Regions from separate parts of the Bacillus sp. N1(2025) genome, predicted to be linked through region 2. Evidence: riboswitches for the same ligand, from Rfam matches in the RefSeq annotation. Region 2 holds a riboswitch; each other region holds the start of a gene.
What was found. Region 2 has a riboswitch for thiamine pyrophosphate ahead of ACNFN4_RS15300 (acetylornithine deacetylase). Riboswitches for the same ligand answer to the same signal wherever they lie in the genome.
Positions count from the first base shown of each region.

Region 1 (6,494 bases), on a different contig from region 2:
GGTTGGGAAGGGTGGAGAGAATATTTTCTCCCGGAGCCACTAGGTCAATCTCTTTATTGGCGTTTGAAAATTCAGACGATTTACGGGCGATTGAGACTGATCCGACTGCGATCACTTCGTTGTAAGCGGCCGGATACGACAGTTCCTCTGTACGCTCGTCTCCGTCGCCTTCGTTTCCTGCCGCGCAAACGACCAGAACACCGCTTTTTACCGCATTTGCGACGGCTTCTTTCAATTCAGGCACATCGCTTGGCCCGCCGAGTGACATGGAAATGATATCGGCCTTTTGTTCAACGGCGTAGTTGATGCCGTTAATGATCCATTCGTATTTGCCGCTGCCGTTTTGACCGCCGAGAACTTTAACAATTAAGAGGCTTGCTTCCGGCGCGACACCCGAAATTCCGCCGTTTGAATCATTGGCGGCAATCGTTCCGGAAACGTGTGTCCCGTGTCCGTTATAATCGGAAATCGCGTCTTCTTTGCCTCCGTCATCATCGGTGAAGTTTTTCCCGCCGACAATCCGGTCTTTCAAATCAGGATGATTGATGTCGCAGCCTGTGTCAAGCACCGCGATTTTAATATCCTTGCCTTTAAACCCTTTTGCCCACAACTCTGGCGCCTTAATCACTTTAATACCCTCTGGAAGCTCGTTCACATCCATGATCTGTTCATCCGTGACATAAGGAATCAAATGCATTTCACCATTCATAAAAAAGCCCTCCTTTTTTATGCTTGCGAGTGGATACAAGGGTGTTGCTACTATTTTATGGCAGAGCATGCCGGTCGGAAAGAGTCATTTGAAGCATTTTCATAAAAAAGGCGTAATCTATTGCACTAAAAAATTTCAAATAAATGGATAGTTTAACAGCTTTTATTTTCATTCATGACCCGCTGACGCTATAATTGGAAATGGGAAAGGAGAAGAGATATGAAGATAAATGAAGCATTATACGACTATTTTACAGAACAAGCGGATCAAATTGCGGAAGAGTGGATCGAAACGATGGAAGATTCGGACCCGAATTCGGTTTATTCTTTGGCAAATCCTGTCATCACAGAAGAACTGACGGAGCAGGATAAAGAATTTTACCGGCATATTAATAAAATGTATATCATGCCGGAAAAAGAATTTTTAGAAGAGTTCGAGCAGTGGGTGATTGAGCTCGCGAAAGACCAGAAGCATCTGGATACACCCGTCCAGTATGTGGTCCGTGAATTCATGAGAAACCGGAGGCTATACATCAGTTATTATGATGCGTTTGCCGATAAACATGAATCTTCGTTTGCAGAGGGAGAAAGGAAGAAATGGGAGAATTTAATTGTACGAGTATTTGATTTTACGATTTACACGTTTGTCGATCATGCCGAGCATAACTCGAAAATGCAGCTGAACGCGCAAAGAGAAATGATTTTGGAGTTAAGCTCTCCGGTTATCACGCTGAGCAAACGGACGGCGCTGCTGCCGCTTGTCGGCGATATTGACACGGAGCGCGCCAAATTCATTCTTGAAAATACGCTGAGCACATGTGCCAAACGGCTGATTGAACATCTGTTTATTGACCTATCGGGTGTAGTGGTTGTCGATACGATGGTGGCGCATCAGATTTTTAAATTAATTGAGGCGCTGAAATTGATCGGCGTCACGTCCACTTTATCCGGAATCAGGCCGGAAATCGCTCAAACCGCCGTACAGCTCGGCATTAATTTCTCAGATATTACGATCAAGTCCAATCTCGCTCAGGCTCTCAATTATCATCAATAACATACATAACAAAACAGGCTGCCGAATCACTCCGGCGGCCTGTTTTTATACAAACAACAATGAAATGAGCCAGCTTGCGCCGAATAACAGAAGCACGAGCAGGAAAAAACACCAGTCGGCGCGGCGCACGGTAACAGTTCTGTAAAACGTGCGGTTTCGGCTCCCCGTAAAGCCTTTAGATTCCATCGCGATCGCCGTGCGTTCCGCCTTTCTGATTGCGCCTGCCAATAGCGGAATGGTGAAGCGCCTGAAGGCGGAGAGCTTTCCTTTCAGCCCTGAATCAGACGCCGCGCCCCTGATTCTGTGCGCCTGCCGGATGATCAGGATTTCATCTTTCAGAAGAGGGAGAAACCGGAACCCCGCGATAACGCCGTATGCAAGCTTGGGCGGCAGCTTACACTGCTGAATCAGACTGAGCATGAACAGAATCGGATCGGTTGTGAAAAGAAACATCATCGACAAAGCGGAAAAACATAAAATACGAAACGCGATAGAAATCCCGAGCGCCGCGTTATCACTGTTGACGGCAATCGGCCCGAGCTTAAACAGCAGGTTGCTTCCGGTTGTCGGGACGTTTCCGAATACGGCGGCTGTCCATAAAGAACCGAAGGCCAGAATGACAAACGGAATCGTGAACAGCAGCCATTTTTTCAGCGGCACACGCCCCGCCGAGAGGACGCCTCCCGCAATGATGATATAAAACAAAGCAGGGGTGTACGGATTATAAATAAACGACAGCATAATGACGCATAACAATACAGCCGCCGCCTTTATTGACGGGTTAACAGCCTCCAGCCGCAAGTTCATTTCTCCGCCTCCTGTCGTGTTTCATCCATTCATACCGCAGCGGCAAAGCCAAATGCGCCTGCTCGGCGATCCCGGTGTTATCAGAAAATAAAGCGTCGGGAGTTCCCCGGAATACCAGTTTCGTGCCGCAGAGCACAAGGATCGTGTCGGCATAATCTGAGACGAGTTCCATATCGTGTGTCACCATCAAAACAGCCGTTCCTTCCTTTTGAATCTCACGGAGCATTTGCATACACTCCCGCGCCGTTTTGGCATCCTGTCCGAAAGTCGGTTCATCAAGCATCAAAACGTTCACATTGTGCATAAGCATTGTCGCGACACTGAGCCGGCGTTTTTGTCCTTGGCTTAAAGAAAACGGATGCTGTGAGGCATGGCGTCTCAGGCCGAATCGGGTTAACAGCTGAAGAGCTTTCTCCTTTGCGGGTCTGCTGCTTTCAAAACCGAACATCAGCTCTTGAATGACGGAATCTGTGACAAACTGGTGTTCAGGATTTTGGAAAACATATCCGGTCAGCCGCCGCAGCTCTTTTTCAGAATAGGAATCAATCGGTCTGCCGTCTATTTTGATGTCTCCGCTCAGCGGACGGATGAGCTTGGCCGCGGCAGAAAGGAGCGTGGATTTTCCTGTTCCGTTAGGGCCGGCAATCGCGGTGATTGAACCTTTTTTTACGGAAAAGCTCACATCCTGAAAAATGACGTCTGCTCCTCTTGAGAATGACAGCTCGTGAACGCTCAGCGCGTCTTCTGCCGAAAGCGCGGCGGGCCGGGGTTCGGGCAGAGATGGTACAGGTTCGTGAAACAGCTTTTCTTTACACAATGTAAAAGGAATGCTGACGTGCTCCTGCAATGAGATCACACGCGGAATCGGAATGCCGAGCTGCATCAGCTCTTCAATCTTTGTTTCAAAGATAACGTCCGTCTCTCCGTCCATCACCTTCTGACCCGTTTCGTCAAGGACAATCGTCCTGTCCATCCACGGCGCCCAATGATCAAGCTGATGTTCGATAACGAGAAGGCCGAAGCCTTTTTTTGCTTGTAGATCTTTGATCAGCCGCACTAATTCACGTGCGGAATATGGATCAAGCTGTGCCGTCGGTTCGTCCAAAATAATGAGTTCCGGTTCCATCGCAATGATACAGGCAAGCGCCACTTTTTGTTTTGAACCGCCTGACAGCGAAGCGATCGTTCGCGTTTTCAGATGAGTGATCTCTAATTTTTCTAAAACGTCATTGATGATTGCGTCCATATCTTCTTTTGTATATTGCAAATTTTCCAAGCCGAAGGCGATTTCATCTTCAACCGTCAGCATGCAAAACTGCTGGTCCGGATCTTGAAACACGACGCCGATGGATCTGGCGGCGGGTTCTGTCAGGTGTGAAAGAGGTGTTCCGTATAAAGAAACGGTGCCCGATTGAACCCCATCGCATGCTTCCGGGTACAGACCGTTTAAACAAAGAGCGAGCGAGCTTTTGCCGCATCCGCTCGGCCCGAGCAATAAAGCCCGCTCTCCTTTGCGGAGCTGAAAGGACACGTTTTGAAGAATCGGCTTTTCATCCTGATCATAAGAAAAGGTAAGACAGCCGGCCGATAGAAGGGGCTCAGATGCCTGCATCTTGGTTCACCTGTTTCTTTTTCTTCTTGAATTGTTTTCCGAGCGCCATGCCGTTCAGCACCCCTGTGTAAGCCAGCGCATCACTGATTGCTTTGCCGAGAAGGCCGGCAAGAAGCGCACCTGAGATCAGACGGACAAGAAGCATGACGGCTAATAAACCCGGATTCAAAACAGAGTATCCGGAAACGAACAAGTCATAAATGAAGCTCGTCACAGAAGATCCCATACCGGATAAAAGAAGCATGGGCAGGGTATAAATCCGCCAGCGTGTCGCAAAAAAGACCGCTTCCGCACCGATTCCCTGTGCGATCCCGATCAGAATCACCATCGGCCCTGACGGATTTCCGAGTAAGCACTCCACAAACGCGGCGATGATTTCAGAAACAAGAGCCGCTCCCGGTTTTTGAATAATGTACGCGGCAATTACCGAGACGATAAACCAGATACCGTAAATCGGTTCGTAGCTCATTCGGCCGAAAAACCCTGCCGCTATATTGCTTGCATGAGTTGATACTAAATAAATGACAGCAAATACAACACTGATGACGGACATGACGACAATTTCTCTCATTTTCCAATTTTTCATTGTGATCTCCTGCTTTCTTATCGGATAGTCGTATGTATGAAAGAGATGATTTTACAGGCGGTTTATATTCAGTTTCATATTGCGGTGTCCTCCCCCGTTTTTTAATGAAAAATAAAAAACTGCATATCCGAGGGAATATGCAGCAGCAGAACGAAAACGCATGGGGAAAAACCCTGCGCTCCGGTCAATCTGCACTTCCCCACGCTGGTATTATCCAGATCGGGTTATAAGGGATCAAAACACGCCTGCCGCATGTTTTATCTCAGCCGATAACAGCACCCCTAGTGCGTTTCCTATACAGTTTTTTATGATGACATCATCATAGTTGATCATGTCTGATTTGTAAACAGCCTTTCTCCAAACAGAGTTTGGAATCGGACCGGATGATCATTCATAAAGATAAGAAGAGCCCTTTTGATCAAAAGGAAACGGAGGACATCTATGTTTGTTCATACAGTGCAGTCTGGCGACTCGTTATTTTCCATCAGCAGAAAGTACGGATACCCTGTTGACAGCATCAGAAGCGTCAACGGGCTTGAGGAAACGAATATCGTTCCGGGGCAGGCGCTTTTAATCCCTCTTAATGAATATACGGTTCAGCCGAATGATACGTATGCCGTTATCGCAGGTAAGGCTTATGTGCCGCAGATGCAGCTGATGCAGGCAAACCCGGATATTCCGCCGAACCGGCTGCGGGCGGGTATGAAAGTGAAGATCCCTGATATCTCTAACTATCTTGCGGGAACCCTGCAATTTTATGTCATTCGGACGCCTGAAGCGGATAGAGAGTTAATTAATGATTTTGCGCCGTATTCTTCGGCGATTTCTTTGTTTGAATATCATTTTGGCCCGAACGGAGATATCATTAACGATTTAAACGACAGAACCGCAATAGAAACCACATGGCAGAACAGAGTGCGCCCGCTTGCCGTTATTACAAATTTGACAGAAGGGGGATTCAGTCCGGAATTAGCCCATCAAGTGCTGCAAAATCCGACGGCACGAACGAATCTCGTCAACAATATCGTCTCCTTAACCGTAAGAAAGGGATACGGCGGTGTAAATATCGATTTTGAACGGGTCAGAGAAGCTGACAGGGACCTCTTCACAGGATTTCTCCGGCAGTTAAAAACCCGGCTTTCAGAGCATCAGCTCGCGTTAACGATATCGGTTCCGGCGAAAACAAGTGATGCAGTGCCGTGGCTGAGGGGATATGATTACGGCGGAATCGGAGCCGTCGTCGATTATATGTTCATTATGGCGTACGACTGGCACCACGCCGGCAGTGAGCCGGGACCCGTGGCGCCTTTGACAGAGGTCAGGCAAACGATCAATTTTGCCATCAGCAGGGTGCCGAGAAGAAAAGTGATTCTCGGTGTTCCGCTGTACGGGTATGATTGGGTGATTCCGTACCGTCCCGGAACGATCGGATCCGCCATCTCCAATCAGCGCGCCATGGAAACGGCCATGAAGCATCAATCAGTGATCCGTTATTCCCAGCAGGAGCGTTCCCCTTACTTCCGGTATACTGATGAAAATGGAAGAACGCATGAAGTGTGGTTTGAGGATGTGCGGAGCATGAGTGAAAAAATGGTTCTCGTTCGGGAGTTCGGACTGCAGGCGATCGGCGCGTGGCAATTAACGCTCGGTTTCAAACCGGGCCCGTGGCTGCTTAGGAACTTTTTCACGATCCGAAAAATATAGCTGCATGTCCCCCTCCGCAAGTG
Region 1 is NZ_JBLTJB010000004.1:13,635-20,128, reverse strand. It holds gene ACNFN4_RS10325 (S8 family peptidase) at 1-709, opposite strand, end outside; gene ACNFN4_RS10320 (STAS domain-containing protein) at 929-1,762, shown strand; gene ACNFN4_RS10315 (energy-coupling factor transporter transmembrane component T family protein) at 1,808-2,569, opposite strand; gene ACNFN4_RS10310 (ABC transporter ATP-binding protein) at 2,544-4,181, opposite strand; gene ACNFN4_RS10305 (ECF transporter S component) at 4,168-4,767, opposite strand; TPP riboswitch at 4,947-5,060, opposite strand; gene ACNFN4_RS10300 (glycoside hydrolase family 18 protein) at 5,209-6,471, shown strand.
Region 1: it holds a riboswitch for thiamine pyrophosphate, as region 2 does, so the genes downstream of both, ACNFN4_RS10305 (ECF transporter S component) here and ACNFN4_RS15300 (acetylornithine deacetylase) in region 2, are expected to answer to the same signal.

Region 2 (11,684 bases):
AATTTGCGGGGTGGATACCTCCAAATTACCGGTGCTCAAGAATGAAGAGATGAGAAAGCTGTTTAGGCAATTACAGGATGAGGGCGATGATTCAGCGAGGGAAAAGCTTGTAAACGGCAATCTGCGCCTTGTCTTAAGCGTCATTCAGAGGTTTAACAACAGAGGAGAGTATGTTGATGACTTATTTCAGGTCGGCTGCATCGGACTAATGAAATCCATTGATAATTTTGACCTAAGCCATAATGTTAAGTTTTCAACATACGCTGTACCGATGATCATCGGAGAAATCCGCAGATATTTGCGGGATAATAATCCGATCCGCGTCTCGAGGTCGCTTCGCGATATCGCATATAAAGCGCTTCAAGTAAGAGAGCGGTTAATCAGTGAGACAAGCAGGGAGCCGACAGCAGAGGAAATCGCCAAAGTTCTTGAAGTGCCCCATGAAGAAATTGTGTTTGCCCTTGACGCCATCCAGGATCCGGTTTCACTGTTTGAGCCGATTTATAATGACGGCGGCGATCCGATTTACGTGATGGACCAGATCAGCGATGAGCGCAACAAGGATACACAATGGATTGAGGAGCTGGCTCTGAAAGAAGGCATGAGAAGACTGAACGAACGGGAAAAAATGATTTTGCGAAAGCGCTTTTTCCAAGGGAAAACCCAAATGGAAGTCGCTGAAGAAATCGGCATATCCCAAGCTCAGGTCTCAAGGCTTGAAAAGGCAGCCATTAAACAAATGAATAAGAATATCCATCAATAACGGAAAAAGCCTTTAAACCTTGTTTAAAGGCTTTTTTCATGCGATGGTTTACGTTTGCAAAAAAGTGATGTATTCTAATGTGTAAAAGTTTTTAGAAAATTTAAATAAAGTAAACGGGGGAAATTGCAGTGATTTTACAGCTGGACAGTGTGTCATTAAAAAGAAACGGGAAATGGATTTTGAAAGATATTAACTGGCGCGTCGAGAAAAACGAAAATTGGGTGCTGTACGGATTAAACGGAGCCGGAAAAACGGCTTTGCTGAATATGTTATGCTCTTATTACTTCCCCACTTCAGGAGAGATGCAGGTGCTCGGCCATCAATTCGGCAAAACAGAGCTCGGTGACAGGCTCAGAAGGAAAATCGGCCTTGTTTCGGCAGGTCTTCAGCACAAATTATATGCCGCGGACTCCGCTTTTGAAATCGCCCTCAGCGGCGCGTACGCCTCAATCGGGCTGTACGAAACTCCGAGTGAGCAAGTAAGGGAAAAAGCGATCGGTCTTCTGAAGGATTTGGGCGCCATCGGTTACGCCGACAGACGGTATGAAACATTATCACAAGGGGAAAGACAAAGAGCGCTGATTGCGCGGGCGCTTATGGCTGATCCGGAACTGCTGATTTTGGACGAACCCGTGACGGGTCTTGATTTTATGGCAAGGGAGCAGCTGCTGGACACGATTACGTCGATCGCCGAAAAAGAAAATGCGCCGTCCATCCTTTATGTCACCCATCACGCTGAAGAAATTCTGCCGGTATTTGATCAGGCGCTTCTTTTAAAACAGGGCGAGGTGTTCGCCTCCGGGAAAATCAGGGACATGCTTTCTGACGAGCGGCTTACAGCGTTTTTCGATATGCCTGTCAATGTCTTATGGAACAATGGCCGCCCGTTTTTAACACGTGCAAAAGAGGCATCATCCGTAAAATAACATAAATTCACCCTGGGGGTGCTGCCACGCGGCTGAGAGAGACGTTGTCTCAACCCTTAACGGACCTGATCCGGATCATGCCGGCGGAGGGAAGCGGTGAAAAAAGCGGAGGAAGATCCGTTTTTTACCCGTTTCATTTCATGAATGAACGGGTTTTTTGATACAGCCAAAGGGGAGATTTCCAATGCATCAGATTGATATGCTGTTACACCAGGCGGAGAAACGGCGGCACGACTTCATACATATTGCTGAAAGACTGATAGCCTTTCCCACTCCGGCCCCGCCAGCAAGAAATACGGCAGAAGCCCAAAAGTGGGTGGCCGGCTTTTTAAAAGAAACGGGCTGCTCGGTCGATATGTGGGATGTGTATCCGGAAGACCCGAATGTAGTCGGTGTTTTAGAAGGGACAGATTCAAGCAGGCATCAAAGCCTGATTTTAAACGGACACATTGATGTGGCAGAAGCCGGGGGCGAAGACTGGCACTCTGACCCGTTTCAGCCGCTCGTAAAAGACGGCATGCTGATCGGAAGGGGCGCCGCTGATATGAAAGGGGGATTGGCGTGTGTTCTTTTCTCTCTGAAGCTGATCCATGATGCCGGCATTAAGCTTCCGGGCGACCTCATTGTACAGTCTGTAATCGGAGAAGAAGTCGGTGAGGCGGGGACGCTGGAATGCTGCAAACGCGGCTATCACGCGGATTTTGCGGTTGTCGCAGATACGAGCAGCCTGCATATTCAAGGGCAGGGCGGTGTCATCACCGGCTGGATAGAATTGAAAAGCAAACAAACATTTCATGACGGCATGAGGCGCAATATGATTCATGCAGGCGGAGGCACATTCGGAGCGAGCGCCATCGAAAAAATGGCGAAAATCATCGCTGCCTTGGGAGAGCTGGAGCGCCACTGGGCGGTAACGAAAAGCTATCCCGGCTTTGCGCCCGGCACCAATACGATCAACCCCGCCGTCATTGAAGGCGGAAGACACGCAGCGTTTGTCGCCGATGAATGCCGGTTATGGATCACCGTCCACTTTTATCCGAACGAAACGCACGAACAAGCAGCCGCAGAAATCGAAGACTATATTAATCGTGTCGCTGACAGTGATCTGTGGCTCAAAGAAAACAGGCCGGTGTTCAAATGGGGCGGATCTTCGATGATTGAAGACAGAGGAGAGGTGTTCCCGGCGCTGAAAATCGACCCGGATCATCCGGCAGTTTCTGTCTTGGCTGCATCACACTCAGCCGTCAAAAAACAGGAGCCCGTCATTGATGTTTCCCAAACCGTAACTGACGGAGGGTGGCTCTATCATGCCGGGATTCCGAGCGTCATATACGGCCCCGGCGATTTAAAAAACGCCCACTCCGTAAACGAGGAAGTGTCCGTTGATGAGCTTATGGACTATACGAAAATCATGCTGAGATTTATCCTCGGCTGGTGCAGCCGCAAAAAAGATTGCCCGATGTGACAAGGTTCAGCCCGGCCGTTCATATAATAGGAAAAAGAACGGGCAAAGGGCGTGATACGGATGATCAGCATATCTGAATTTCAAATAAAAGATGTGGTAAACGTGTCGAACGGAAAAAAACTCGGAAGCATCGGTGATATTGATATTAACGTGACAACGGGAAAAATTCAGGCGATTATTTTAGGCGGCAGCGGAAAAGTTCTCGGTTTTTTCGGAAAAGAAGAGGAAATGATCATTCCTTGGCGAAATATAGTTAAAATTGGGGAAGATGTCATCTTAGTGCGTGTAAATGAACCAAAGGGGGGAGCGTAATCCTCCCTTCACTTGTAAAAAGCCGGAAATCTCAATGTTTCCGGCACATTTATTTATCTCATTTTTCAATCAGCCGCTAAACGTATGCTTAAAATTGTGTTAAAATGAGTGGGAAATTACGCTTTTTTAATGTTTGTCGAAAGGTTGGATCTCCATGAATACATATCACCCGTTTAGTCTTACCACCCCCTCGGCACTCATGATAGAAGACTGGAACTGTGTGAATCAGCTTAACACAAAGGTCATCGCCGGATTCACGACGAAAAACGGCGGGGTCAGCAATCCTCCGTATGAGTCATTAAATACCGGATTGCACGTCCGGGACGAAGCTCATGATGTTGTGACAAACCGTGAAGTCATAGCGTCCTTATGCGGTACTGATCTGGATTCCTGGGTGTTCGCCGACCAGACACATGAAAACCGCGTCCGGCGCGTGACAGCCGGGGATAAAGGAAAAGGAGCGAGAGACTATTCTTCCGCATTCCGCGGGACGGACGGGCTCTACACGAAAGATGCGAATCTTTTTTTGGCCCTTTGTTTTGCGGACTGTGTGCCCTTGTATTTTTATGACCCGGTGAAATCCATTATCGGCGCTGCCCATGCCGGATGGAAGGGGACGGTCAAACAAATCGGACGCATCATGACGGAACGCTGGGTAAACGAAGAAGGCTCCCGTTTAACAGATATTCAGGCTGTCATCGGTCCGTCCATCAGCGCGGGAAGCTATACAGTCGACGACCGCGTCATCAATGAAGTGCGGGCGCTGCCTTTTACGGCTGAATCCGCCATATGCGAAACGGAAAAAGGCCAGTATCAGCTTGATTTAAAAGAGGTCAACCGTCTTCTTCTGATACATTGCGGCATTCCGGAAGAAAACATTTCAGTCAGCGGTTTATGCACCGAACGAGAGCGTGAACTATTCTTTTCACACCGCCGCGACAAAGGGAAAACGGGACGCATGATGTCCTTTATCGGAATGAAGGAGGCGTAAGATCTTGCGTGTTGCTGATCAATTACGACATATAAACGAAAGAATAAACGAAGCATGTAACAGATCGGGCCGAAGCCCCGAAGATGTTACCGTCATCGCGGTTACAAAATACGTATCAGCCGAAAGGGCTCAAGAGGCCGTTGATGCCGGTATTACAAGTCTGGGAGAAAACCGGGATGCCGAGCTTATCCGTAAGCAGGAAGTCATCAAAGGCAGCCCGGAGTGGCACTTTATCGGCAGTCTTCAGTCCAGAAAGGTGAAGGCCGTCGTTGACCGTGTATCTTATATTCATTCCTTAGACAGACTGTCATTGGCAAAAGAGATTGAAAAACGGGCGCAGCATACGGTTCGCTGTTTTGTGCAGGTGAATACTTCGCTTGAGCCGTCTAAGCACGGTTTGAAAACAGAGGAGGTCATCCCCTTTATCAGAGAGCTTTCTGAGTTTAGAAACATTTCTGTAGAGGGCCTGATGACGATGGCTCCCCTGACAGACGATACAGAAACGATCAGAGCCTGCTTCCGGCAATTGCGTGATCTGAGGGATCAGGTGCAAAAACTGAATCAGACAAACGCACCGTGCCGGGAACTGTCAATGGGCATGTCAAATGATTATGAAATCGCTGTTGAAGAGGGCGCAACTTTTATCAGAATCGGCTCTTCATTAGTCGGAAATGAACCGGGGGGTGTAAATAAATGAGCATGAAAAATAAACTGAAAAACTTTTTCTCAATGGATGAGGAGGAGTACGAGTACGAATACATTGAAACGGAGCAGGATCATCCGGAAGAGCATGAACAGCAGAAAGATAAACAGCCTGCTTACGCTCAGAAGCCGCAGGGCAAGCAGAACGTAGTAAGCTTGCAAAGTGTTCAGAAATCCTCTAAAGTGGTGTTGAGTGAACCGCGTGTATATGCGGAAGCGCAGGAAATCGCCGATCATTTAAAGAACAGGCGGGCGGTTGTCGTCAATCTGCAGCGCATCCAGCATGATCAGGCGAAAAGAATCGTCGACTTTTTAAGCGGTACCGTCTACGCCATCGGCGGCGACATTCAGAGAATCGGTTCAGATATTTTTCTGTGCACGCCTGATAATGTCGACGTTTCCGGCACGATTTCGGAGCTTATAAATGAAGACGAACATCAGAGGTGGTAAAGCAGGATGATTCTTTATCAAATTTTTTCCGTTCTGAGTTATTTAATTTACATCTACTCGTTTGCCCTGATCATCTATATCTTTATGTCATGGGTGCCGAGTACGAGAGAAACGGCGGTCGGACGGTTTCTCGCAGCGATTTGCGAACCGTATTTAGAGCCGTTCAGAAGGATCATTCCGCCCATTGCCATGCTGGATATATCCCCGATTGTAGCGATTATCGTGCTTCGGTTTGCCACGACGGGACTTTGGGGCCTATACCGCATGATCGCAATGTATACTTGAATGCGACAGTTTGATACGGGCTTGGCACCAGCCAAGCCTCTTTACATAGAAAGGAAAGAACATGAGCGATATTTACCAGCACTTCAGACAAGACGAGCGGCCTTTTATTGATCAGGCGCTTGAATGGAAACAGATTGTCCTGGACCAGTATCGGATGAAGCTGACTGATTTCTTAGATCCCAGAGAACAGGTGATTGTAAAAGCCGTTATCGGCGACGCCTGCGGTCTTGCGTTTTTCGGAGGATATGACAGAGCTGAGCGCAAACGCGCGATTTTATACCCTGAATATATGGAACCTGAACAGGATGATTTTGAGCTTCGGGCTTTTGACGTTCAATACGCTGAAAAATTCGTCAGCATTGACCACCGCTCTCTTCTCGGATCATTAATGGGGATCGGCTTAAAGCGGCAGAAATACGGCGATCTGATTTTCTCAGAGGAAGCCGTGCAGCTCATCGTCTCCGGTGAAATCGCCGATTTTGTCAGCACTCAGCTGACCAAAGCGGGCAAAGCGCCGGTAAAGCTTGAGAAAATCGAGCTTTCCGCTCTTCACATTCCCGCTTCAGATGTCGAAATAAGGGATGACACGGTTTCTTCATTGCGTCTCGACGCCGTCTGCGCTTCAATGAGCAGGCAATCCCGTCAGAAAGCGCAGGCGCTTGTGAAAAACGGGCTCGTTAAGGTGAATTGGAAAGCCATTGAAGATCCGTCTTATCAGGTTGCTGAAGGGGACATGCTCTCGATTCGCGGCTTCGGACGATGCAGTTTGGCAAAAGTTGACGGAAAAACGAAAAAAGACAAATGGAAAGTTACATTTGAACGGCAAAAATAAGTCGTTTTTTCAGTTTTTTTCTCCATCTGTGCCGTATTTGTTTTATAATGTGAACTAGATAACCGTACTGAAATGTAAAAATGGAGGTGGCAATATGCCATTAACGCCGAATGATATCCATAACAAAACGTTTACAAAAGGTTTTCGCGGATATGATGAAGATGAAGTAAATGAATTTTTAATGCAGGTCAGAAAAGATTACGAAATCGCACTCCGTAAAAAAACGGAGCTTGAGGCGAAAGTGAACGAGCTGGACGAAAAAATCGGCCACTTTGCCAATATCGAAGAAACGCTGAATAAATCAATTCTCGTAGCTCAGGAAGCCGCAGAAGACGTAAAGCGCAACTCGCAGAAAGAAGCGAAGCTGATCGTCCGTGAAGCAGAAAAAAATGCTGATCGCATCATCAATGAGTCGCTTTCCAAATCAAGAAAAATCGCAATGGAAATTGAAGAGCTGAAAAAACAGTCTAAAGTCTTCAGAACGCGTTTCCAAATGCTGATTGAGGCGCAGCTCGACCTGCTGAAGAACGATGATTGGGATCATCTGCTGGAATACGAAGTCGACGCGGTTTTTGAGGAAAAAGAATAATTTTCTGATTTTCTTGACATTCTCCGGCCCGTTCGAATATAATACGTTCATAAATTCAGATGAAAAGACGATTGAAAGGGACCGGCATGACTCAAAACAGGCTATAAAGCGACCCGGGGAAGGTGAAAGCCCGGGATGGCCGGAATCATGCAGATCAGCCCTTTAGTTTCCTTTCTGAACCGAGAGTAGGATAGGACGTTCCATCACGTTACGATGTTCGAGAGGAAAAGACGGATGATCCGTTTTTTCTAAAAGGGTGGTACCGCGAGATAAGCTTTCTCGTCCCTTATGGGATGAGAGGGCTTTTTTATTTTCTGAAAAATGTTGTGGAGGAATGAAAATGGATTACAAAGATACGCTGTTAATGCCGAAAACAGATTTTCCGATGCGCGGAAATCTGCCGAATCGTGAGCCGGACATGCAAAAAGACTGGGAGGAGCAGGACATTTACCGTCTTGTTCAAGAACGGACGAAAGACCGCCCGAAATTCGTGCTGCATGACGGACCTCCTTATGCAAACGGAGACATCCACATGGGCCATGCCCTGAACAAAATCCTGAAAGACTTCATCGTCCGCTATAAATCAATGAGCGGCTACAACGCACCGTACGTGCCGGGCTGGGATACGCACGGACTGCCGATTGAAACGGCGCTGACGAAAAACAAAAAGGTCAACCGCAAAGAAATGTCAGTAGCGGAATTCCGCAAACTATGCGAAGAGTACGCTTGGAAGCAAATCGAGGGACAGCGTGAGCAATTCAAACGTCTTGGTGTCCGCGGTGACTGGGAAAACCCATACGTGACATTAAAACCGGAATACGAAGCGCAGCAAATCCGCGTATTTGGTGAAATGGCAAAACGAGGCTACATTTACAAAGGCCTTAAACCGGTTAACTGGTCACCTTCAAGTGAGTCTGCTCTGGCTGAAGCCGAGATCGAATATCAAGACAAACGTTCAGCATCTATTTACGTCGCTTTTGGTGTAAAAGACGGAAAAGGCGTTCTTGAAAACGGCGAGCGCATCATCATTTGGACAACAACGCCTTGGACAATTCCGGCGAACCTCGGAATCTCAGTGCACCCTGATCTTGAGTACAGCGTGATTGCAGTAGGTGAAGACCGCTTTGTCGTAGCAAGTGCCTTAGTCGAAAGTGTTGCATCAGCATGCGGATTTGATCAGTATGAAGTGACAAGAACGGTCAAAGGAAAAGACCTTGAGAACATTATCGCTGAACACCCGCTATATGGCAGAGACTCTCTCGTTATGCTTGGTGAACACGTAACAACTGATGCCGGAACAGGCTGTGTTCATACAGCGCCAGGACATGGGGAAGATGACTTTATCATTGGCCAAAAATACGGTTTAGATGTGCTTTGCCCAGTCGATGAAAAAGGTGTAATGACAAGCGAAGCCCCTGGGTTTGAAGGCATGTTCTATGATGATGCAAACAAAGCGATCACACAGCAGCTCGATGAAAAAGGCGCACTTGTGAAGCTTGAATTCATTACTCATTCTTATCCGCATGATTGGAGAACAAAAAAACCAACCATTTTCAGAGCGACAGCGCAATGGTTTGCGTCTATTAAAGATTTCAGATCAGACCTGCTGGATGCCATTAAAGAAACCAAATGGGTTCCTGAATGGGGTGAGCAGCGTTTGCACAACATGGTTCGGGACCGCGGAGACTGGTGTATTTCCAGACAGCGTGCGTGGGGTGTGCCGATTCCGGTATTTTACGCTGAAAACGGAGAACCGATTATTACAGATGAAACCATTGAACATGTTTCTGAATTGTTCAGACAGCACGGATCAAACATTTGGTTTGAAAAAGAAGCAAAGGATCTTCTTCCGGAAGGCTTTACGCATCCTGGCAGCCCGAACGGCACATTTACAAAAGAACAGGATATCATGGATGTTTGGTTTGATTCAGGCTCTTCACATCAAGCAGTGCTTGAAGAACGTGATGACCTCGTTCGCCCGGCTGATTTATACCTAGAGGGATCTGACCAATATCGCGGCTGGTTTAACTCTTCTCTTTCTACAGCAGTAGCCGTAACAGGAAAAGCGCCGTATAAAGGTGTGCTCAGCCATGGGTTCGCACTGGATGGAGAAGGACGCAAGATGAGTAAATCAATCGGTAACGTTGTTGTTCCGGCTAAAGTCATGAAACAGCTTGGTGCCGACATCTTAAGATTATGGGTATCGTCAGTGGATTATCAGGCGGACGTTCGCGTGTCTGACGCCATTCTGAAGCAGGTTGCGGAAGTATACCGGAAAGTCCGCAACACGTTCCGCTTCCTTCACGGCAACCTGTTCGATTTCAATCCAAGCGTCAATGCCGTTGATGTAAAAGATCTCCGCGAAGTGGATCAATATATGCTGATCAAGCTGAATAAGCTGATTGATAAGGTGAAAAAAGCGTACGATGAATATGAATTTGCGGTGGTTTATCACAGCATTCACAATTTCTGTACGATCGAGCTCAGCTCCTTCTATCTTGATTTTGCAAAAGATGTTGTGTACATCGAGCATGCGGATCATCCGGACCGCCGCAGCATGCAGACCGTCTTTTATGAAACGCTGCTGGCGTTAGTGAAGCTGACGGCGCCGATTCTCCCGCATACGGCGGATGAAATGTGGTCTCACTTATCATTTGTTGAAGAAGCAAGCGTGCAGCTGACAGATATGCCGGAAACCATTGCTGTTCCGGACAGTCAAGCGACAGAAGAAAAGTTCGACCGCTTCATGGAGCTTCGAAACGACGTGCTGAAAGCTTTGGAAACAGCCCGTAACGAAAAAATTATCGGAAGATCATTGGAAGCGAGCCTTACTTTGTATCCGAACAAAGAAAACCGCGACCTCTTGTCATCCATTAAAGAAAACATCGCGCAGCTGTTTATCGTCTCAGAACTGACAGTAAAAGACGAAAGTGAAGCGCCTGAAAACGCGCAAAGTTTCACAACAGGAAAAATGACCGTAGAAAAAGCGGAAGGCCAGATGTGTGAACGTTCCCGCGTCATTTCTAAAGATGTCGGAGCCAATCCGAAATATCCGACATTATCACTGCGCAATGCGGAAATCGTTGAAAAATATTATCAAAAATAATAAATGGGAAAGCGCCCGGTGTCAGCCGGGCGCTTTTTTACATGCCAGCAATGTCATCGATTAGAACGACAGGAAAAATCTTATGGGCTTCAAATGGCGCTCTGGGGGCAACAATAAAGCCATAACATCAAGAGCAGGAGTTGTGATGAATGAATGATCAACTGACCGCAATCCACACGGAGCTTCTCATGATGAAAGAAGAACTTCAATCAAGATTATTCGAATATTCTTGCTTTCAAATGTCAGCATCTGTTGAACCTTCAATGAACGACCAAGAAGCAACTCTGATCTATCATATAAAAGAAGAACTTCAGGACGTTCTTCTTGCCCTGTCTAAGTTTGAAAACAATACGTACGGTTATTGTGAAAAAACAGGCGCCCCCATTCCGATTGAAAAACTTGCGGTGTTGCCGACGGCCAGAACCGCTGATGATTTTTATTATCCCGCTCAATTTGAAAAGAAAACCCTTCCATATTGGGAACCCGGAGATTATGCATATGATCAGGCGCTGTATGAGTGACAGCGTCTGTTTGCATGCGCTTATGATCTGCCTTTACTCTGGCATCTTTTACTGATAAAATTCATAAAGGATAAAAGTAACTGTATACTGGAGGAACGTGTGTGCTTTATTATCTTATCGCTCTTTTTATTATTATTGCCGACCAATTGACCAAATGGCTTGTCGTCAGCCATATGGAATTGGGACAAAGCATACCTGTCATCAATCAGGTGCTTTATATCACATCTCATCGCAACACGGGAGCGGCGTGGGGGATTTTAGCCGGCCAAATGTGGTTTTTCTACGTCATTACCATCGCCGTGATTATCGGAATCGTTTATTACATACAGCGTTATGCAAAAGGGCAGATGTTACTCGGAATTTCTCTCGGCTTAATGCTGGGCGGTGCGGCCGGAAACTTTATTGACCGGGCGGCGCGCCAGGAAGTGGTGGATTTTATTCATGTCATCATCGTGGATTATCACTATCCGATTTTTAATATCGCGGACTCCTCACTGTGCGTCGGTGTAATACTTTTATTTATTCATATGCTGTTTGACAGCGGGAAAAAGAAGGAGCAATAACATGAATCAATTTGAGATAACCGTTCAGCCTGAACAAAAGAGCGAACGGATTGATAAATTTTTGGCTTCAACGGGAGAAAACTGGTCACGCACTCAAGTGCAGCAATGGGTAAAAGAGGGACTGGTATCCGTTAACGGCAAATCCGTAAAAGCGAATTATAAAATGCAGCCCGGCGATC
Region 2 is NZ_JBLTJB010000006.1:232,398-244,081, forward strand. It holds gene sigG (RNA polymerase sporulation sigma factor SigG) at 1-763, shown strand, start outside; gene ACNFN4_RS15295 (ABC transporter ATP-binding protein) at 892-1,689, shown strand; TPP riboswitch at 1,694-1,798, shown strand; gene ACNFN4_RS15300 (acetylornithine deacetylase) at 1,874-3,154, shown strand; gene ACNFN4_RS15305 (YlmC/YmxH family sporulation protein) at 3,215-3,466, shown strand; gene pgeF (peptidoglycan editing factor PgeF) at 3,621-4,457, shown strand; gene ACNFN4_RS15315 (YggS family pyridoxal phosphate-dependent enzyme) at 4,462-5,154, shown strand; gene sepF (cell division protein SepF) at 5,151-5,609, shown strand; gene ACNFN4_RS15325 (YggT family protein) at 5,616-5,894, shown strand; gene ACNFN4_RS15330 (YlmH family RNA-binding protein) at 5,956-6,726, shown strand; gene divIVA (septum site-determining protein DivIVA) at 6,821-7,315, shown strand; gene ileS (isoleucine--tRNA ligase) at 7,656-10,421, shown strand; gene ACNFN4_RS15345 (TraR/DksA family transcriptional regulator) at 10,571-10,942, shown strand; gene lspA (signal peptidase II) at 11,044-11,505, shown strand; gene ACNFN4_RS15355 (RluA family pseudouridine synthase) at 11,507-11,684, shown strand, end outside.

Region 3 (11,684 bases), on a different contig from region 2:
CGATGTTCGCTGAATTTGAGCATCTGATTCATACGAAAGCGCAGGAAGGCGAGCCGCTGACGCCTGAACTGCTGAACGAACTTTATTATGATCTGAATAAAAAGTATTTCGGTGACAACATGGTGATTGATAAAGAAATCAGTCTGGAATGGTCAAGAATTCCGCATTTCTATTACAATTATTATGTGTATCAATATGCGACAGGCTACAGTGCGGCCCAAGCGCTGAGCAGCCAGATCTTAAAAGAAGGCAAGCCTGCGGTGGAGCGCTATACCGAATTCTTAAAAGCGGGAAGCTCGGAATATCCGATCGACATACTGAAAAAAGCGGGAGTCGATATGACATCGCCTGAACCGATCGAGGCGGCCTGCAAAATGTTTGAAGAGAAACTGAATGAAATGGAAGAACTTCTTTCGAAAGTGAACCCTTCGTAATTCAAAAAAGCCTGTGCATAAGATGCGCAGGCTTTTCCTAAAACCCTTTAAACGTTTTTCTATGGTTCAGCCGGTACAAGGCAAACAATATGGACAGAAACAGCAGGGGAGATGTAATGTAAATCGGCAGCATGTGCATCATGGCCAGCAGGTTTAAAAAGAAGAAAAACACAATCATTCCGATGATCAATACGGTGCGGAGCATTGATTTCCCTCCTTGTTTTTCATTGATATATTCTATGAAAACAAGCAGTCAGTTATGTTTTGTGACAAAAATATGAACATTAATCTTATGGCTTGTCAAAACTCGACAAGATTTGATATGATAAGGATGTGAAATTGATCACAAACAAACATTACCCCTTTGTTTGACCGTGAAAAATTTCTCCCATCCCCTTTGTTGTCGTTAAGACATATGAAACCGCGCTTATCCCGGCGCGGTTTCTTTATTTGCACAAAAAAAGCCGGCTCCGTAAGGAATCAGCTTTTTTTAATGATCACAACAGGTGACATCCTCCTGGGTGCCGGCCAGAGATTTCCAAAACAGACCGTGCTTTGCTTCCACTCTGGCGACCTTTTTGGCGAATGCCAGTTTTTTCATTTCTTTTTCAACTTCTTCTAGACTCAAATCATAAACGAGTGCGATTTCTTTCGATGCGACAAACTGGAAATATTCAATGAAACATTCCAAAGGCGGCGTTTCAGAAGGCTTCGGTTCATCCCCGAGCATTTCGAATAAGATCTCTTCGTATACGTCATAAGAATAGTTGCCGGGAACCTTCAGCCCTTCATCATCATGCAGGCTGTTAAAGAACGTCAATGTCGGGTTGACGGTGACGTCCATTTCCGCCGCGATTTTCATATCGCACTGAAGCGCTTTTACCGCGCTTTGCGAATGGAGATCGCGCTTGAATTCTTCAACATCCAATTTCGTCTTTTCGGCAATTTCTAAAAGAACGTCTTCATCTGTAATATTCTGCTTGGAAACAAACAGGCTTTCCTGCATGCTGCGGAGAAACAGAATGCCCGCTTTTCTTCCCTGCAGTTCAGCCGCTTTTAAAGCGAGTGCGGCAAGGTAGGGCGATGAAAGAGGCTGATCCTGCTCAAGCCAAAGGCTTCCGTCACAGGGCATACCGGAACGGTTCGCAATTTTTTCCCAAGCTTCGGCAAGAAGGTGTTTTTTCCGTTTTTGCTTATTCAACGATGTAATGCTCGCGGAAACAATGATCCGCAGCGTAAAAAAACGTCCGTATTTGATTTTTAATTTTTTTATGGCGGGCTCCAGCGACCAGCATTCAGGACATAAAGGGTCGACAAACATGTAAATTTCGAGCGGTTTTTTTGGATGTCCGTGGCAATGGGCGAAGTATTGCTCATGCTGATAATTCGTCAATATGATCGATCCTCCGCTTCTGACTGGTTTACCATATGCCTGGCCGTCAGTTCCAGACGCCCGTACAGAAATTCACGAATATCGCCCTCCAGCCCGACCTGATCCATCGCTTTGCTCATACAGCTTAGCCACGCATCAGCCCTCTCGTCCGTAATCGGAAAGGGGAGATGCCTTGCCCTGAGCATGGGATGTCCGTGCTCTTCAGTATAAAGAGGAGGTCCGCCCAAATACTGGGTTAAAAATTGCTTTTGTTTTCTGGCCGTTTCAGTCAAATCACTTGGAAATATCGGCTTCAGCAAGGGATGAGACGAGACACGCTCATAAAAAGTATCAACAAGTTGCGATAGAAGTTCCTCTCCAATCGCTTCATATGGTGCGTTAAACGATTGTCCCATGTTGACTACTCCTTTATATGGCTAATAGGAATCATAATTCCCATTGCGAATTTATCTTTCAGTTTTACTATCTTCAGTTACTGTATATTTTAGCAATAACATTTTATTTCTACAAACAAAGTGCCTTTCTGTCAGGCGCTTGTATTTCATATCATATCACATCGCCTTCATTCATGTGTAAGATTTCACTCCGCAAAAAAACCAGAGGGCGAAGGAAGCCTCTCTGGTTTACGCGTAATACTGTTTGGTTATGTTTTTGACATATTGCTGTGTTTCCTTAAACGGCGGAATGCCTCCGTACCGATCTACGTTGCCGGGGCCTGCGTTGTAGGCGGCTAACGCGAGAGATACATTTCCGTCGTATTTCGTGAGCATCTGCTTTAAGTACTTCGTGCCGCCCTCAGCGTTCTGGACGGGATCAAGCGGGTTTGACACCCCGAGTGATTCTGCCGTGGAAGGCATGAGCTGCATCAGTCCCATTGCCCCCGCACCGCTGACCGCTTTCGGATTAAAGCCTGATTCCTGTTTAATAACCGCGCGGATCAGCTTTTCGTCCACTCCGTATTTTTCGGCCGCTTTCTGAATGGCGCTGTCTATTGAAAAGTTTCTGGTGCTGATGTCAGAAGCCGCATTCGCAGACTTTATGCTTGGGGAAGCGGTCTGTGAAGCTGCCGCGGAACCGGATGAAACGGGAATTCTCGGTGAATAAGAAGCGTGAGCGGTCCGCACGCCGTTTAAAATTCCTGATTCCGGCTGCTGCCGGACGGCTGTGTCCGTATACTGGCTGAGCAGCGCGCTGAAATTGGCAAGCGGGCTTTCTGAAGATTGTCCGCCTGAAGCCGTGCTTGTATGAGAGATTGATTGCAGCGCCATTGATTGCAGCTGGAGAAGGGCCGCCCAATTCGTTATATTCACTGTGTCATTCCACCTTTTTTTGTTTCTGTTCATAAAAACGCTGGATTTTATTTTTCGTGATCCGCTCTGGGATGCCGAATTGCTTGAGCAATTGTTCAAACCCCCGTTTTCCTTCATCCCAGTCAGCAGCTTCGAATTCCAATTCAAAGTCTTCTTTCTCTAAATATCGGCTGTGATCTAAAATGATTAAGCCTTTTTCTGATTCTTTTTCCGCGCGTGCGGTCGACAGCGTTCCGAAATAGCAAATGTGTTCTGAGTTGATTCCGAGACCTTCCAGCTGACGTTTGACGGGGCCTTCCGGAATCTTGAAGACGTCAAGATCAGGTGCCGCAAGCTCTTGATGGGTTTCCAGCAGACCGACCGCGGCAGGCTCTTTTAACGTCAGAACGAACGCGCCGTCTTTTTCTCGGATGCGGAGTGCTGATTTTTTTTGTTTCAGGGAAAAATCTTTCGTGTCGAAATAATGATTGACCTGCTGTTTAAAATCATGTTCTTTCATGCAGAGTGCTTCACTCAGCTTCAGAAATTCTGATTTTGTCAGCAGGTTTTTGAATTCAATTTCTATTTCTTGGGTCATGACAGTCTTCCTTTCAGGACGAAAATTTGTATAATTCCCATTATCTCTTTAGAGGTTACGTTTATCAATATCGACCTTGATATGATAAAATAAATGCTGTACTTTGTTAAAAAAGGAGAACATTATGCAAAAGAGAATTGAAATCCAAAATGCATCATTAACAGAAGACGCGCTCCGCTTGAAGTGCGGAGAGGACTTAAGCGGAGCGGAACGCAAAGCCTCAGGTCAAATGCTTGTTGATTCCGATCACTTTGCTTTTGTATACATACTTGAATCAGCTGACTCTTTTGAATATGTCATTATAAAAGAACATATCTGGCCGGATCTGAAAGAAGCCTTAGACCAAAGAAAGCCGGCGGTCCTTGAGGCCGGCGGAAAAACGGTTGAACTTTCAGGGCTGCATGAAGAACTCGATTATCTTCTTGAAAATATTAAAGATAATGCAAACTACGGAGATATGGAAGAAAAAGTGAAAAACGTATTTCTTTAGAACAGGTTCGGAATTGGGGGATGTACGATGGATGACAAACAATGGGAGCAATTTCTAGCGCCATACCGCCAGGCTGTTGAAGAATTAAAGGTGAAGCTGAAAGGCGTCAGAACCCTTTATGAGTATGAAGATGACCACTCACCGATTGAGTTTGTGACAGGCCGCGTGAAGCCGGTGGCGAGCATACTTGAAAAAGCGAGACGAAAAAGCATACCGCTTCATCAGATTGAAACGATGCAGGATATCGCGGGGCTGCGTATTATGTGCCAATTTGTCGATGATATCCAGATCGTCAAAAATATGCTGTTTGCCAGAAAAGATTTTACCGTTGTCGATAAGCGGGATTACATAGCAGAGCATAAGGAAAGCGGATATCGGTCTTACCACCTTGTCGTTTTATATCCTTTACAAACAACGTCCGGTGAAAAGCACGTTCTTGTGGAAATACAGATTCGGACGCTTGCCATGAACTTTTGGGCAACCATTGAGCATTCACTGAATTACAAATACAGCGGGAACATTCCCGAAAAAGTAAAGCTGAGGCTGCAGCGGGCCTCAGAAGCCGCATCCCGGCTCGATGAAGAAATGTCAGAAATCCGCGGAGAAATCCAGGAAGCCCAAGCCGCGTTCTCGCGAAAGAAAAAAGCGGGAGACCGCCAGTAGGAAAGGAGGGGAATGGCATGAAATTTGCCGTTTCTTCAAAAGGAGACGAGGTTTCAGATACACTGAAAAGCAAAATACAGGCGTATTTACTCGATTTTGATATGACCTTGGATGAAAAAGAGCCGGAAATCGTTATTTCCGTCGGCGGTGACGGAACGCTTCTTTACGCATTTCACAGGTACAGCGACCGTCTCGATAAAACGGCGTTTGTCGGAGTTCACACGGGGCATTTGGGTTTTTATGCCGATTGGGTTCCGCAGGAGATAGAAAAGCTCGTTCTGGCCATTGCCAAAACGCCGTATCATACCGTGGAGTATCCCCTTCTTGAGGTGATTGTCACTTATCATGATGAAGAGCGTGAGGAGCGGTATCTGGCTTTGAACGAATGTACGATCAAAAGCATAGAAGGCAGTCTCGTCGCTGACGTGGAAATTAAAGGCCAGCTGTTTGAAACGTTCAGGGGAGACGGTTTATGTCTGTCCACGCCTTCCGGAAGCACGGCTTATAATAAGGCGTTAGGCGGCGCAATCATCCACCCTTCCATCAGGGCGATTCAGCTTGCGGAAATGGCATCCATCAACAACAGAGTGTTCAGGACTGTCGGTTCGCCGCTTTTGCTTCCCGATCATCATAACTGTGTCATCAAACCGAGAAACGACGTCGACTTTCAAGTCACAATTGATCATTTAACCTTGCTGCATAAGGATGTCAAGTCCATTCTATGCCGTGTGGCAAATGAAAAAGTCAGATTTGCAAGATTCCGCCCTTTTCCGTTTTGGAAAAGGGTGCAGGACTCCTTTATCGGAAAAGGCGAATAGAAAGAGGAAACGGATTGGACAACTTTTTTATCCAAAAGAACATGACTGCTCGGGAAGCCGGCATGACGGTAAAAGAATATACGGCGCAGCTCGGCATTTCAAAGCGGCTACTCGCTGACATTAAATTCGGCGGGGGAGACCTGCTTGTGAACGGAGAGCATGTAACCGTCCGCACCGTGTTAGCGGACGGAGACGTGCTTAAGATTGAATTTCCGAAGGAGCATGTGAGTGAAACGCTTTTGCCTGAGCCGGTTCCGCTTGATATTCTTTATGAAGATGACCATGTGCTTGTGGTCAATAAACAGCCGTATGTCTCCTCAATTCCATCAAGAGAACATCCGTCGGGAAGCATCGCTAACGGAGTGATCAGCCACTACCGGAAAAGCGGCGTGCCATCAACGGTTCATCTTGTCACCCGCCTTGACAGGGATACATCGGGGGCGATGCTGATCGCCAAACATCGGCTTTCCCATTCTCTTTTGTCAGCAGCGCAGAAGAAGGGGCTTGTCAGCAGGCGGTATCTCGCTGTCGTACACGGCATCATGCCGCAGAAGGAAGGAACGGTGGACGCGCCCATCGGAAGAAAACACGACAGTATTATTGAGCGGATGGTAACGCCGGAGGGACAACGAGCGGTGACGCATTTTCAAACGGAAAAAGCGGGACATGCGTTTACGCTTGCAGCCCTGCGGCTGGAAACGGGGCGGACGCATCAAATCCGGGTGCACATGAGCTACCTCGGCCACCCGTTAGTCGGCGATACACTGTACGGCGGAAAAAATGAGGGAATTGCGCGGCAGGCTCTTCACAGTGAGCGGCTTTCATTCGTACACCCCATGACCGGAGAAAAGCTCGTTTTTCACGCTCCGGTGCCTGACGATATGAGAACATTAATTGAACACATGTAAAGCCCGAACCGTGTGCCGGTTTCGGGCTTTTTTCATGCCTGCCTGCCGTGATCCTCGCGAAATCGTGAAGCATCATACGGCATTGAGCTTTCCACAGAGACGGTTTCGTGCTCGGGAAAACGAAAGCCTGTCAGTTGATTGCCGAAGACGCAGCCTGTATCAATGTTGATCGTACGGTTGACGATCCGGGGGCGTTTTACCGGGGTATGGCCGTAAACAATCCATGCCTTGCCTTCGTAAGCGGCGGCCCAGTCTCTTCTGACGGGTCTGCCGTCGGGATACGTTTCACCCGTGATATCGCCGTACAGAACAAATTCTTTTACCTTACGCGAGTATTTACCGATATCGTCAGCTTTTATGCCGGCGTGGGCGACAACGAGATCGCCATTATGTAAAATGTCATAAAGCGGCGCTGACTCATATAATCGGATGAATTGTCTGGAGACTTCCGTTCTGTCGGCGGGAGACAGCTCTTTCAGTTCGGCTGCCGTCGTTTCCAGTCCGTGCATCACTTTTACGGGGTTTCCTTTTAAGTAACGATACAGTTTGTTGCAATGATTTCCCGGGACATAACGGACGGCTCCTTTTTCATATGCTTTTGCCACAAAACGCATCACTTCTACGGATTTTGGGCCTCTGTCCGTTAAATCCCCCGCAAAGACAAGCGTCCTGCCTTCAGAATGAACGGGCGTTCCGTCTTTCACTTCATATCCGAGCTTTTGCATTAACGCGATCATTTCGTCATAACATCCGTGTATATCGCTGATGATGTCATAAGCCATTCGTGTCAGCCTCCTTATTAACGGTTTTTTATTTATTATGGGGCTAATTCCTATACCTAATTACGCTGTTTTTGCACAAATTAAAAAAGAATTAAAGAAATAAAGCCTTATCACTTTTTTTTCGCGGTCAGCCTTGTTAGAATATGCGTTATGTTTTTAAAAAAAAGTAAGGTTTCGCCCGCTTAAAGCGGGCTTTTATAACCCTTGTTTTAAGGAGGTATTTACGAATGGAACACACATCAGTCGCATCTTTAGTCGTCGTTCTGATCGTCGCTTTTTTGACGCCGCTCCTTTTACATCGGTTTAAGCTCAGCATCCCCGTCGTCGTCGCGGAGATCATCATGGGGCTTATTATCGGAAAAAGCGGCCTGAATCTTGTCGTTCAGGGAGACACGTGGCTGGAGACGCTGTCTGTTCTCGGCTTTATCTTTTTAATGTTTTTAAGCGGCTTGGAAATTGATTTTTCTTCATTTGAGAAAGGGAAGAAAAAACAATTCCTTCCGAATGGCAAGGAAGCGCCCAACACGTTTTCTGCCGCACTGATTATCTTTTTCGGCATCTTTATTTTATCATTGCTGCTGTCCTATGCCTTTGTATTAGCCGGTTTTATACAAAACGCATTTTTAATGACGCTTATTATTTCGACGATATCACTCGGCGTGGTGGTCCCGACTTTAAAGGAAGAACGGATCATGAACTCCAATATCGGCCAGATCATCCTGCTTGTTGCCGTTATTGCGGACTTGGCTACGATGATTCTGCTCGCTTTCTTCTCTTCTCTTTACGGAGAAGACAGCGGAAATATGTGGCTTCTGTTGATTCTCTTTGCCGCGGGGGTCGTGCTGTATTTCTTCGGCAGGATCTTTAAACACCGCTCATTTGTGCAGTCGATGTCTAAAGGCACCGTGCAGATCGGCACGAGAGCCATTTTCACACTGATTATCGTGCTTGTCGCTTTATCGGAATCTCTCGGGGCGGAAAATATTCTCGGCGCGTTTTTGGCAGGCGTTCTGGTATCGCTACTGTCTCCGAATAAAGAAATGGTGGAACAGCTGGATTCATTCGGATACGGGTTTTTAATTCCGATCTTTTTCGTCATGGTCGGGGTGAAATTGGACATTTGGACGCTTTTCCAAGATCCGAAAACAGTAACGATGATTCCGCTGCTTCTGCTTGCGCTGTTTATCAGCAAAATGTTCCCGGTGTTTTACTTAAAGAAATGGTATGACAAAAGAACCGTGTTTGCTTCGGGCTTTTTGCTGACGTCCACGCTGTCGCTTGTTATCGCGGCGGCTACGATCGGAGAAAGGCTCCACATTATCAGCGCCAATATGTCCGGCGCGCTGACTTTAGTTGCGGTTATTGCCAGTATCATCACGCCGATCGGCTTTAAGAAATTATACAAACGGCAAAGTGCGCCGCAGGAAAAAAAGCGCATTACATTTATCGGCGCCAACCAAATGACACTTCCGGTTACGCTGGAATTGCCTGAGGAGGAATATGAAGTACGGGTCGTCCATGTGTATCAGGAAAATGCCGGGGAAACGCTTGCGGAATCCGTTTTTTCGGTTGACACGATTTCTGATTACGAGCCCGGCACGCTTGAGTCGCACGGTATTTTCAAAACGGATATTCTTGTCGTGGCGACTGGAAATGAAGATGTGAACGCCGAAATCGCCTTAATAGCGAAAGAGAAAGGGACTGAGCGTATCATCGCAAGCGTCGGCTCGGTTGAGCATGAAACAAAACTGAAAGAAGAGGGCATCAGTATTTTTTCTATCCTTCTGTCTACAAAGACGCTCTTGCGCGCATTAATTGAGGCGCCGGGCGTGATGAGCCTCCTGACGAATGAGGAGTCTTCGTTATATCAGATCAATCTGGAAAACCCGGCGTATAACGGCATCATTCTGCGGGAATTTCCGCTGATGGGCGATGTGATTTTCGTCCGGATTTTCAGAGGTGTGGACAGCATCGTTCCGCACGGAGACACGCGGCTGAAAACAGGAGACCGCCTCATCGTCACGGGCTCGCGCAACTACGTGTCGGAACTGAGAAAAATTCTTGAAGCTTGACCAAATTGCAATTCGTGATAATATAGAAGGCATAACAAATAAATCATTAATCGTATGACCACTAGGGGTGTCCTTCATAAGGGCTGAGATAAAAGTGAGACTTTTAGACCCTCATAACTTGAACAGGTTCAGACCTGCGTAGGGAAGTGGAGCGGTATTTTTTTGGGGTTCCTTTTATCCATTTAAATTCCAAACCACTTTTCCGATGCGGGAAAGTGGTTTTTTTATTTTAACAGGGGGGAAGACATGATGACATTTTCTGAAGAATGCAGACAGGCGGCTGCCGAATGGTGGGACGGAAGTTTTGTTCATCCGTTTGTAACGGGAATCGGTGACGGAAGCCTGCCGATAGACCGTTTCAGTTATTACGTGCTGCAAGATTCCTACTATTTGACGCATTTTGCAAAAGTTCAGGCGTTCGGCGCCGCATATGCCGAAGACTTGTTTACGACGGGCAGGATGGCGGGCCACGCTCAAGGGACATATGAAGCGGAAATGGCGCTGCACCGCGAGTTTACGGAGCTTTTAGGGATTACGGAAGAAGAGCGTGCGGCATTTAAACCGGCACCGACCGCCTATTCTTATACGTCTCATATGTACAGATCGGTGATGAGCGGCAATTTTGGAGAAATATTAGCTGCGCTTCTGCCCTGTTATTGGCTTTATTATGAAGTCGGCGAACACTTAAAAGAGTGCAAACCGGAGCATCCGATTTATGAAAAATGGATCGGTACATACGGCGGAGACTGGTTCAGACAGCAAGTCGAAGAACAAATCAGCCGTTTCGACGAGATTGCTGAAAACAGCACAGAGGACATCCGCGCGAAAATGAAAGAGAATTTTGTGATTTCAAGCTATTATGAATATCAATTTTGGGGAATGGCCTATCAAAAAGAAGGCTGGTCCGAGAAGGGCGGAAAAGAGGTGGAATCCTTTGGAGCTGCACGCGGTAACTGATAATCGCAAACCCGTTGCCGAGCTGGCCGAGGATATTCTTTCGATTCAGCGCGAAGTAAGCTTTATCCATATCCGTGAGCGGGATAAAACAGCGGGAGAGATCATGCAGCTTTTGTCCCTTTTGAAAAAGGGCGGTGCGGATAAGGACAAATTGATCATCAATGACAGGGCGGATATCGCGCTTTTTGCCAACATACACCGTGTTCAGCTTCCGTCCCGCAGCTTTTCCGTAAAGCAGGTGCGAAGCAGATTTCCACATCTTCATATCGGGCGTTCGGTTCATTCGCTGAAAGAAGCTATCCAAGCTGAAAAGGAAGATGCGGATTATGTGGTGTTCGGCCATGTATTTGAAACCGAATGTAAACAAGGACTTGAAGCAAGAGGCATCAGCCTGCTTTCAGAGATCAAACGCACGCTTTCCATCCCCGTCATCGCAATCGGCGGAATGACACTGCAGACGATCGGACACACAAAGCAGGCGAAACCGGACGGAATTGCCGTCATGTCAGGTATTTTCTCAGCTGAAAATCCTGAGGAAGCGGCAAAACGGTATGCACGCGCGGTAAGGGAGGCCGATTATGAAGAAGCACTATGATACAGCGGTGATCGGCGGCGGAATTATCGGGTGCGCCATTTCTTATGAGCTGGCGAAGACGCAGCAGAACGTTGTCTTGTTTGAAGCCGGAGAAGTCGGCCGAAAAACGACAAGCGCTGCCGCGGGAATGCTGGGCGCTCATGCGGAATGTGAAAATCGGGATGCGTTTTTTGATTTTGCCATGCACAGTCAAAGGCTGTATGAAGCGGCGGGGCAAGAGCTTGAGGAAGCTTGCGGCATTGACATCAGGCGCCATAACGGCGGAATGCTTAAACTGGCGTATACCGAAGAAGATATCGCCCGTCTACGGAAGATGGATGATCTGCCTTCCGTCACCTGGCTTTCAGCGGAAGATGCCCTTGAAAAAGAGCCTTACGCTTCAAAAGACATTCTCGGCGCAAGTTTTATAAAAGACGATGTCCATGTCGAACCGTACTATGTCTGCAAAGCGTATGCAAAAGGAGCGCGGCGCTATGGCGCTGACATATATGAGCATACACAAGTCACCTCCGTAAAACGGGTGAACGGAGAATATTGCATCACAACATCCGGCGGGGATGTCTATGCTGACAAAGTCGCAGTTGCAAGCGGTGTATGGAGCGGCCGGTTTTTCAGCCAGCTCGGCTTGGGACAGCCTTTTTTTCCTGTGAAAGGAGAATGCCTTTCCGTGTGGAATGACGATATC
Region 3 is NZ_JBLTJB010000004.1:165,493-177,176, reverse strand. It holds gene pepF (oligoendopeptidase F) at 1-434, shown strand, start outside; gene ACNFN4_RS11280 (hypothetical protein) at 472-639, opposite strand; gene spxH (protease adaptor protein SpxH) at 925-1,827, opposite strand; gene ACNFN4_RS11270 (globin domain-containing protein) at 1,824-2,222, opposite strand; gene ACNFN4_RS11265 (lytic transglycosylase domain-containing protein) at 2,451-3,137, opposite strand; gene ACNFN4_RS11260 (CYTH domain-containing protein) at 3,142-3,714, opposite strand; gene ACNFN4_RS11255 (UPF0738 family protein) at 3,839-4,204, shown strand; gene yjbM (GTP diphosphokinase) at 4,232-4,867, shown strand; gene ACNFN4_RS11245 (NAD kinase) at 4,885-5,685, shown strand; gene ACNFN4_RS11240 (RluA family pseudouridine synthase) at 5,700-6,593, shown strand; gene prpE (bis(5'-nucleosyl)-tetraphosphatase PrpE) at 6,626-7,375, opposite strand; gene ACNFN4_RS11230 (monovalent cation:proton antiporter family protein) at 7,603-9,447, shown strand; TPP riboswitch at 9,501-9,609, shown strand; gene tenA (thiaminase II) at 9,697-10,404, shown strand; gene tenI (thiazole tautomerase TenI) at 10,382-10,999, shown strand; gene thiO (glycine oxidase ThiO) at 10,983-11,684, shown strand, end outside.
Region 3: it holds a riboswitch for thiamine pyrophosphate, as region 2 does, so the genes downstream of both, tenA (thiaminase II) here and ACNFN4_RS15300 (acetylornithine deacetylase) in region 2, are expected to answer to the same signal.